One region of the Bradyrhizobium sp. CCBAU 53421 genome, then DNA from elsewhere that is predicted to be linked to it. Evidence: riboswitches for the same ligand, from Rfam matches in the RefSeq annotation. Region 1 holds a riboswitch; the other holds the start of a gene.

Region 1 (4,272 bases):
TCGGATCTGGAATCGTCAGGCCGGTCTTGACGATCTCGTAAGCAGCCAGCGTCCACTCGCCGCGCCCGCCCCAGAACGACTGCTTGACCCCGATCTCGGTCTGCTTGCCGGTGGCGAGCTGGAAGGTTTTCTGCGAGACGGGCAGCGAGATCAGGTTGCTGACCGGATCGACGCCGACCGCGTACTGGCCATAGAACGCAAGGTTCTTGATCGGCTCATAGACGAGGCCGGTACGCCAGCTGGTCCCCGACAGCGTGGTTTCAAAACTGTTCGCCGGCGTCTTGTAATCGGTGCGATCGACCTCCGGGCGATCATATCTGACGCCGGTGACGAGCGACAATTGATCGGTCAGCGATATCCGGTCTTCGGCAAACAGCGCGTATTGATTGACGGACGCGTTGAAGCCCGGCGTCGTCGCCGTGGTCGTCGCGAAGAACGATCCGGGATCGAACACGTAAGGATTGACCGACGACGCGCCGCCATAGGGCGAGTTGTTGGTGTGGGTGAAGTCGATCCGGTTGACGTCGAACCCGGCAACGAACTGGTTGGCTAGTCCGAGGACGTGGCCGCTGAAGGTCGCATCCATGCGGTTGCCGAGCTGCTTCTGGTCGTGGAAGATCTCGATATAGCTCGAGCGGTCGATCAGCTGGGTCTTCGAATTCCAGGTGTAGTTTTCGATGTCGCGCCAGTGCCGCTCGCTGGTCAGATAGTACAGCGTGTTGTTGATCTTGACGCCGTCGGCGACGTCCCACTCGGTCTTGAACTGGGTCCAGCTGTCCTGATAACGGATCGCGCTGTCTGATGCATTGTAGTTCTTGAAGCGCAGCGCGTCCTGGATCGAGCCGCCAACCAGCGGCGTGCCGAAATAGCGCGACGGGCTGCGGTCGCCATAATCCTCTGACAGCGTGAAGGCGAGATTTTCGGACGCCTGCACCCGCACCGCGGCGGAGATCACCGCATTCGAGGTCTTGTCGCGATCGACCCAGCCGTCCGACACGTTGCCGGTGGCGTTGATGCGATAGGACACATTGGGATTGATGGGACCGGTGCTGTCGACCGACAACCGCCGCGTCATGTTGCTGTCGAGCGAGACCTCGGCCTCGTTATAGGGCGTGGTGAGCGGTTTTTTCGGGATCACGTTGATGACGCCGCCGATCGCGCCTTCGCCGTACAGCACCGAGGCCGGGCCGCGCAGCACCTCGATGCGCTGCGTGGACCAGGTGTCGTAGGGAAACGTCAGGGTGCCGGAGCCGATATAGAAGCGCGTGCCGTCATACAGCGTCATCACCGAATTGCTGCCGGCAAAGCCGCGGGTGCTGAACGACACGCCGCCATTGCCCGGTGCCGGCGTTGCGATGAACCCGGCCGCGTTCTGGGTGACGGCATCGAGCACATTATGCTGGCCGCGTTCGGCGATGGTCTGCGCCGTGATGATCTCGACGCTGGCCGGCGTTTGCAGCGGCGTCAGATTGAGGCGGCTGCCGGTGCCGCCCTGCGTGGTGGCGTTGAGCGTCGGCGATGCCGACCCCCATGCGCCCGACGCCGCGGCGCGCGGCGGGCTAGCGGTAGCCGCTGGCGTCGCAGGTCTGGCGCGTGGCCGCGACGACGCCGGGTTTTGGCTTCGCGCCGCAGGCTTGGGCCTTGCGGATGTCGAGGGCGCCACCTCGATCGGATCGAGCGCGGTGGGTGGAGATGTTTGTGCCGAGCCTTCGGCGGGCAGCAGCAGCGATGACAGGGAACAAACGAGACCGAGGCGCCATTTGCGCGCAGCGGGAGAGGACGGAGACATGAAACGACTCGCGGTAACGTGGCACGTCACCGCGAACGCGGACTGGCGCATTGCCGAAAAGGCAGTGCTCCGATCCCACCAGGACGCCCCCGCCCGATGTGCTCGCGTGTGACCACGACTGACGGCAGGTCTCCTGGCTCACGGGTCATCGCCTGTCGACGCCTTCCCGGGCCGATGGCCCAGTGGCAAATTGACGAAAGGCTCGCCGTTTACAGTTGCGGGGACAGCTGCGGCATTGGGGTTACCCTCGCACCGCATTCCCTTTTGATCCCCGAAGGGAACCGTCGGCAAAAACGATAGGTGGTGCGGGATGGGCTGTCAATTCGATGCGATTGTCGCACACATGCTTTGCGGGATGGTGCTGCGGCGACGACACGGCGATGTCATGGCTGACGCGGAGACTTCCTAGACCCGTCATCCTGAGGAGCCGCGAAGCGGCGTCTCGAAGGATCGACGGCCACCAGCCGGGCCGTCGACCTTTCGAGACGCGCTACGCGCTCCTCAGGGTGACGGATCACTCGACGCAGCCCTGCATCACCTCATCGATCTCGGCACGCGAGAGCGCCCCCATCTCCGCAATGAACACGATTCGCGTGCGTGGCACGCCCGCTGCCGGCACGCCGCCCGCGGCCAACGTCGCGCGCCCGCCGGCGAGTTGGAATACCGTCAGCCGTCCGGGTTGCTCCACCGTCTCGAACAATCCTTTCGCGCGTGCCAGCCTCGGCGCCAGTTTGCCGATCGCCTGCTGCAGGCGCGACAGCAAGACCCGCCGCTCCGAGGCCCAGCTCAGCGTCTCGAACCGGTCGGATACCGGCCGTCGCGGCGCGGTCTCGCGCGGCGTCGGCACATGATCGAGATCGGCCGGAAACACCAGCTCGGCCGGGACCTCGCCATGCAGCGCATCGACGATCACCGCCGCCGGCCGCACCGCGCGCACGGCAGCGCGGTTCGCGGCGCAGGCGGCCGCATCGGCGAGATCAACCTTGCTCAGCGCGACCACGTCGGCCGCCCGCAACTGCGAGCGCAGCAGCGCGTCGTTCAGCATCGCCGCAGGCTGCGTCGCGTCGACCACGCACAGCACGGTCTCCAGCGGCGCCTCCTGCCAGATCACGGGATCCATCAAATTGCGCACGATGTCGGCGGGATCGGCGATCCCGCTGGTCTCGATCACGATCAACTCGGGGCGCGGATCACGCCGCAACAAATTGGCGAGCGTACGCAGCAGATCGCCCTCGAGCGTGCAGCAGATGCAACCATTGCTCAGGCTGACCACGCCGTCGCCGGCGCCTGCGATCAGCTCCGCGTCGATATTGATCGCGCCGAAATCATTGACCACCGCCGCGATGCGCCGTCCCTGCGCATGCGCCAGCAGATGGTTCACGACCGTGGTCTTGCCCGCCCCGAGAAAACCCGCGACCAGCAGGATCGGGACCGGCACGTCAGCCTCCAATGACCGGCCGGCGCACCGGCCGGCCGGGACGCGCCGCGACGTCGAGCACGCCATCAGTGATCAGCGGCTGACCGCTGACCACGAGATGCCGCACGCCTTCCGCCGGGCGGTTCATCGCGGAGAAGGTCGCGCGGTCGCTCAGCGTCTCGAAGTCGAACACCACGACGTCGGCGTCGGCACCCGCTTGCAGCCTGCCCTTGGCCCGCATCGCCGGCGTGCTCGCCGACAGAATTTCCGCCGGGATCAGCGCGCATTTGCGGATACCCTCGAGCAGCGACACCTTCCTCCGCTCGCGCACCCATTCGCGGATGAAGCGGGTGAAGCATCCGGCCGAACGCGGATGCGAGGTGGCATCATCAGGCAGCGGCCACGCATCGCCGGTGTAGGGGCGACCGTCCGACAGCGTCCATGGCATCGCGTCGGACGCGATCGCGCCGCCCGGATACAGCACCGCCATGTCGAGCAGATCGCGATGGCGCGCGTTGTTCTCGATATCGAGCACATGCCACAGCACCAGCGTCGAGGGCTCCGCGGCCTGCGCCGCCAGCAGCTCCTCGCGGCTGCCGAAGCGATGACCGTCGGTCACGCGCTGCACCGAATCATAGCCGAGGCCGTTGCGCTCCTCGAATTTGGGATCGCTGAAGAAGGTCGCCGCCAGCACGGTCGAGCCGGTGCCGTACGGATAGGCCTCCACCGTGATCGGCAGGCCCTGCGCCTGCGCCTTCGCGATCAGCGCAACACAGCGTTCGATATCGGTCTTGCTCGACGAGTTGAAATGGCAGATGTGCATGTGCGCGCCGGTGGCGCCGGCATAGCCGATCAGACGGATATAGGCCTCGGCCGCGCTCTCGGGATCGATCCGCGACATGTAGGCGACGTGGGTGAAGGTCGGCACCGCGTGATCAGCCGCAAGCTGGCACACCGCGGTCAGTTCCTGCACGCCGGCGCCCGGCGCGTAAGCGTTGAGAATGCCGATGCCGATGCCCCCCTCGTTCAATCCGTTGGCCAGGCGCGCGAGGATGCCGCCGACCTC
Region 2 (4,272 bases), 1.6 Mb from region 1:
CCGTAAGAGAAATCGGTCGTCGGCAGCAGGCCCAGCGTATGCTGCCAGTATCCGGCCACGGTCTGCTGCTCGATATTGTAGATGTGATAGGGATCGACGCCCCGATAGGCGCCGCGCGCCTCGCGGAAGGTCGAATCGTAATGGTCGATGCCGGTCAGGATCGTCGACGGCATGCCGAGCATGACGTTCTTGACGCTGAGGCGTGGCGTGATTGACCAGGTTTCGAGCGCCGCGTCATTGTAGGTCGAGGCGAAGTTGATGGTCGGCACGGTGCCGAAGAAACCGCTTTGCGTCTCGCGCTGCCGCCAGCCGCCGTCGACGATGAGGTCGACGCCGTTGATCAGCGTCTTGGTGAAGCCGGCGGTGACGCTGGCGGTCTGCTGATTGGCATAGTCGAACGGCGTTGCCGCGCCTCTGCGATCGGTGAGCAGCTCGTTGACGCCGATCGACGGATCGACTAGGCGCCCGCCGGGCAGGCCGAGCTTCTGGTCGCTGCCGGTGACGGTGAGGAAGGCGGTGAGATCGGATGTCGTGTAGTTGACGTTGCCGACGGCGTTGCGCTGGTCGAGCGCATTGTTGACGCGGTAGCCGTCGGACTTGATGCCGTTGCCGTAGAACGAGGTCGACCACGGGCCGGAATTGAGCGCCGCGGACACCGCGGCCATGCGGGTGTTGAACGAGCCAAAGCCACCTTCGGCGCGCATCGTGGCCGGCGGACCGCCGGCGCCGGTCTTGGTGATGATGTTGACCACGCCGCCGACCGCATTGTCGCCATAGAGCACCGCGCCGGTGTTGCCGCGGGTGATCTCGATGCGCTCGATCGAATCCAGCGGGATCGTGGTGAGATCGAAGCCGGCCTTGTCGACGTCGTTGAGGCGGCGGCCGTTGAGCAGGAACAGGGTGTTGTCGGAGGCGAATGCGCCGAAGCCGCGCAGGTCGACCGAGGTTTTGGCGCCGTTCGGGCCGCCATAGAGCGATTGCAGCTGGACGCCCGGCACCTGCGCGAGAATCTCGGGCAGCGATTGCGATGGCGAATGCGCGATGTCGTCGGCGGTGATCACGGCCGAGGAGGAGCCGACGATGCCGGCGAACTGGCGGCCGCCGCCAGTGCCGCCAGTTCCGGAGGCTGCTCCAGTCCCTGTCGTGTTCGATCCGGCTCCGCTGCCTACATTGTTGCCTTGCGGGGTGCCCGGCGCCGGGCGGCGCGGCGCCGGCGCCTCGTCAGCGGCCGGCCTGGCGCGGGTGAAATTCTGGTCGTTCGGCCGGGTGACTTCGATGGCCGGCAGCTGATCGGGAGAGGGCGCCTGCTGCGCCCGCGCGGTGGAGATGATGATTGTCGGCGCGATCATCGTCGACGCGAGCAGAAGCGCGCGGCGGCGCCGATGCGGAGGGAGGGAGAACATGAAGCGAGACCTCGGTGACGTCAGTGGCACGTCACCGCGAACCAGTCTCACCATCGTGCTTGCAGCATCAGGTGAAGCTCATGCCTGTACTCCCCGACCGGCATCTTCGCGTGTGACCACGGCTGACGGCAGGTCTCCTGGCTCGCGGGTCGTTACCCTTCGTCGCCTTCCCAGGACCGAGATTCCCAGTGGCCTGTGACGAAGGATTCACCGCATACAGTTGCGGGGGCAGCCGCGGCATTGGGGAAGTCTCCCCGCACCGCATTCCCTTTTCATCTCATGAAAGAACCGTCATGGTCATCTAGGGTTCGGCCGGTCGGCAAAGTCAATCCGGCGGCGGTCGGGCGGCGGCCAGGGGGACCACGGTTTTTGTCGGGTGTCGCTTGTCTGCCACGGCGATCGCTGTAAGAGCATGGATTGGATGAGCGTGCGGGATTTTGCCTTGGCGGCCGAGGTCGCGGCGCGGCGCCGGTGGAGCGCCACCGCGGCGCTGCTCGCGCTCGTGGTCCTGCTGTGCGTGATCTCGCTCGGCGTCGGGCCGGTGCGGCTGTCGCCGCTTGCGGTGATCGAGGCGCTGTTCGGCGGCGGCAGCGACGTGGCGCAGGTGATCGTGCGCGAGATCCGGCTGCCGCGCACCATCCTGGCGTTCGCGATCGGCGGTATCCTCGGGCTGTCAGGCGCGGCGCTGCAGGGCCTGCTGCGCAATCCGCTGGCCTCGCCGTCGCTGTTCGGCGCGCCGCAATCGGCGGCATTCGGCGCGGTGCTGGTGATCGCGCTTGGCCTTGCCGATGTCCGCTCCTACGCACTGCCGGTGGTGGCGATCATCGCCGCGTTCGGCTCGGTGTTCGCGCTGCTCGCGATCGCCGGCCGCAATGCCGGGCTGTTGATCCTGATCCTCGCCGGGCTTGCGATCTCGAGCTTTGCCGGGGCTGCGACGGCGCTGGTGATGAATCTCTCCAGCAATCCCTTCGTGGTGCTGGAGATCGCATTCTGGCTGCTCGGCTCGCTGGAAGACCGCAGCTTCCAGCACGTGGCGCTGGCGCTGCCCTTCATCATCGCGGGTGCTGCCGTCCTGCTCAGCCAGGCGAGCGCGTTCCGCGCGCTGACGCTCGGTGAGGAAGCCGCGCAGAGCCTCGGCGTCGATGTCGGGCGGCTGCGGCTCCTCGTGATCACGGGTGTTGCGCTCGGCGTCGGCGGCGCGGTGGCGGTGACCGGCACGATCGGCTTCATCGGCCTCGTCGCGCCGCATCTGATGCGTCCTCTGATCGGTCACGATCCGGCGCGGCTCCTGGTGCCGAGCGCGCTCGCCGGTTCGGCACTGCTGCTCGCGGCCGATATCGCGGTGCGCATCATCCCCCAGACCTCGGACATCAAGGTCGGCGTGCTGACCTCGATCATCGGCGTGCCGTTCTTCCTTTACCTCATCATGCGCGAACGCCGCGCGCTCGGCGGAGGCGTGGCATGACGCTGCTCTCCGCCACCGCGCTCAACGCCTCGCTCGGCAGCCGCAAGGTGCTGCACGATGTCTCGCTGTCGCTGGCAGCCGGTCATCTGGTCGCGCTGGTCGGGCCGAACGGCGCCGGCAAGACCACGCTGCTGCGTGCGTTGGCCGGGCTGATTCCGTCCGACGGCGAGATCCGGATCGGCGGCGACACATTGGCGTCGCTGCCGCTGCGCGAGCGCGCCAGGCGCTTCGCCTATCTGCCGCAAGGGCATATGGTGCACTGGCCGCTGCCGGCGCGCGATATCGTCGCGCTAGGCCGCTATCCGCATGGCGCGACCGATCCGGCGCGGCTGTCGCCGAAGGATATCGAGGCGGTGCTGCGGGCGATGCAGGCGGTCGACGTCACCGCGTTCAGCGATCGCCGCGTCACCGAGCTCTCCGGCGGCGAGCGCAGCCGCGTCGCGCTGGCCCGGGTGCTGGCGGTGGAGGCGCCGGTGATCCTCGCCGACGAGCCGACCGCCTCGCTCGATCCGCGCCACCAGATCGACGTGATGCAGAAGCTGCGCAACGTCGCCGACACCGGCGTGTTGGTCGTCGTGGTGACGCACGATCTCGGGCTCGCGGCGCGGTTTGCCGATCATGTGCTGGTGCTGTCGGAGGGACGGCTGGCGGCGCAAGGCGCGCCCGCTGTGGCGTTGTCGGAGAGCGTGTTGGCCAGCGTATTCCGGGTCAGCGCCTACCGCGCCGAATTTCAGCGCGAGGCCGTCATTGTGCCGTGGGCGGACGTCTAATGCGCGCGCGACGTCTGGCAGCCTTTGTTGCGGCATGGCTGATGTCGTGTGCAGCCGCCTCCGCCGCCGGACCGCGCATCGTCTCGATGAATGTCTGCAGCGACCAGCTGGTGCTGTCGCTGGCCGACCCGGACCAGATCATGGGCCTCAGCCGTTTCTCGCGTGACGCCTGGCAATCCTGGGCCGCCGAAAAGGCGCGAAACTATCCGCTTCTGTCCGGCGAGGCCGAGGACGTGCTGCTGCTCAAGCCCGACATCGTCGTGGTCAGCCTGTTCGACAAGCGCGCGACCCGCGATCTCTTGAAGGCCCACGGCATGCATCTGGTCGAATTCACGGTGCCGCGTACGCTGGACGAGGTGAAGGATCAGATGCGCGCGATGGGCGATGTGGTGCAGCATCCGGATCGCGCCGAGGTGGAGATCGCACGCCTCAATGCGGCCATCGCCCGCGCGCGCGCAGTGGCGAGCGCGCATCACTATCGCGTGCTGCCGGCGGAGCGCCGCGGCTTTGTCGCTGGTCGCAGCAGCCTGATCAGCTCGTTGCTGGCGGCAACCGGCCTGACCAATGCGGCCGGCGAACTCGGGCTCGATGCGGGCGGATTTGCCTCGCTCGAGGCGATCGTAAAGCTGCGGCC

What was found. A riboswitch is a leader RNA that binds a small molecule or an ion and turns the genes downstream of it on or off. The one in region 1 is predicted to bind cobalamin.
Region 2: linked by a shared signal. The riboswitch ahead of XH92_RS03370 (TonB-dependent receptor) and the one ahead of XH92_RS38975 (TonB-dependent siderophore receptor) in region 1 are both predicted to bind cobalamin.

The regions. Positions count from the first base shown of each region.
Region 1 covers NZ_CP030047.1:8,427,412-8,431,683, forward strand. Annotated here, with positions in the region: gene XH92_RS38975 (TonB-dependent siderophore receptor) at 1-1,789, opposite strand, end outside; cobalamin riboswitch at 1,895-2,090, opposite strand; gene XH92_RS38980 (GTP-binding protein) at 2,304-3,227, opposite strand; gene XH92_RS38985 (amidohydrolase family protein) at 3,229-4,272, opposite strand, start outside.
Region 2 covers NZ_CP030047.1:752,666-756,937, forward strand. Annotated here, with positions in the region: gene XH92_RS03370 (TonB-dependent receptor) at 1-1,349, opposite strand, end outside; cobalamin riboswitch at 1,513-1,711, opposite strand; gene XH92_RS03375 (iron ABC transporter permease) at 1,825-2,868, shown strand; gene XH92_RS03380 (ABC transporter ATP-binding protein) at 2,865-3,638, shown strand; gene XH92_RS03385 (ABC transporter substrate-binding protein) at 3,638-4,272, shown strand, end outside.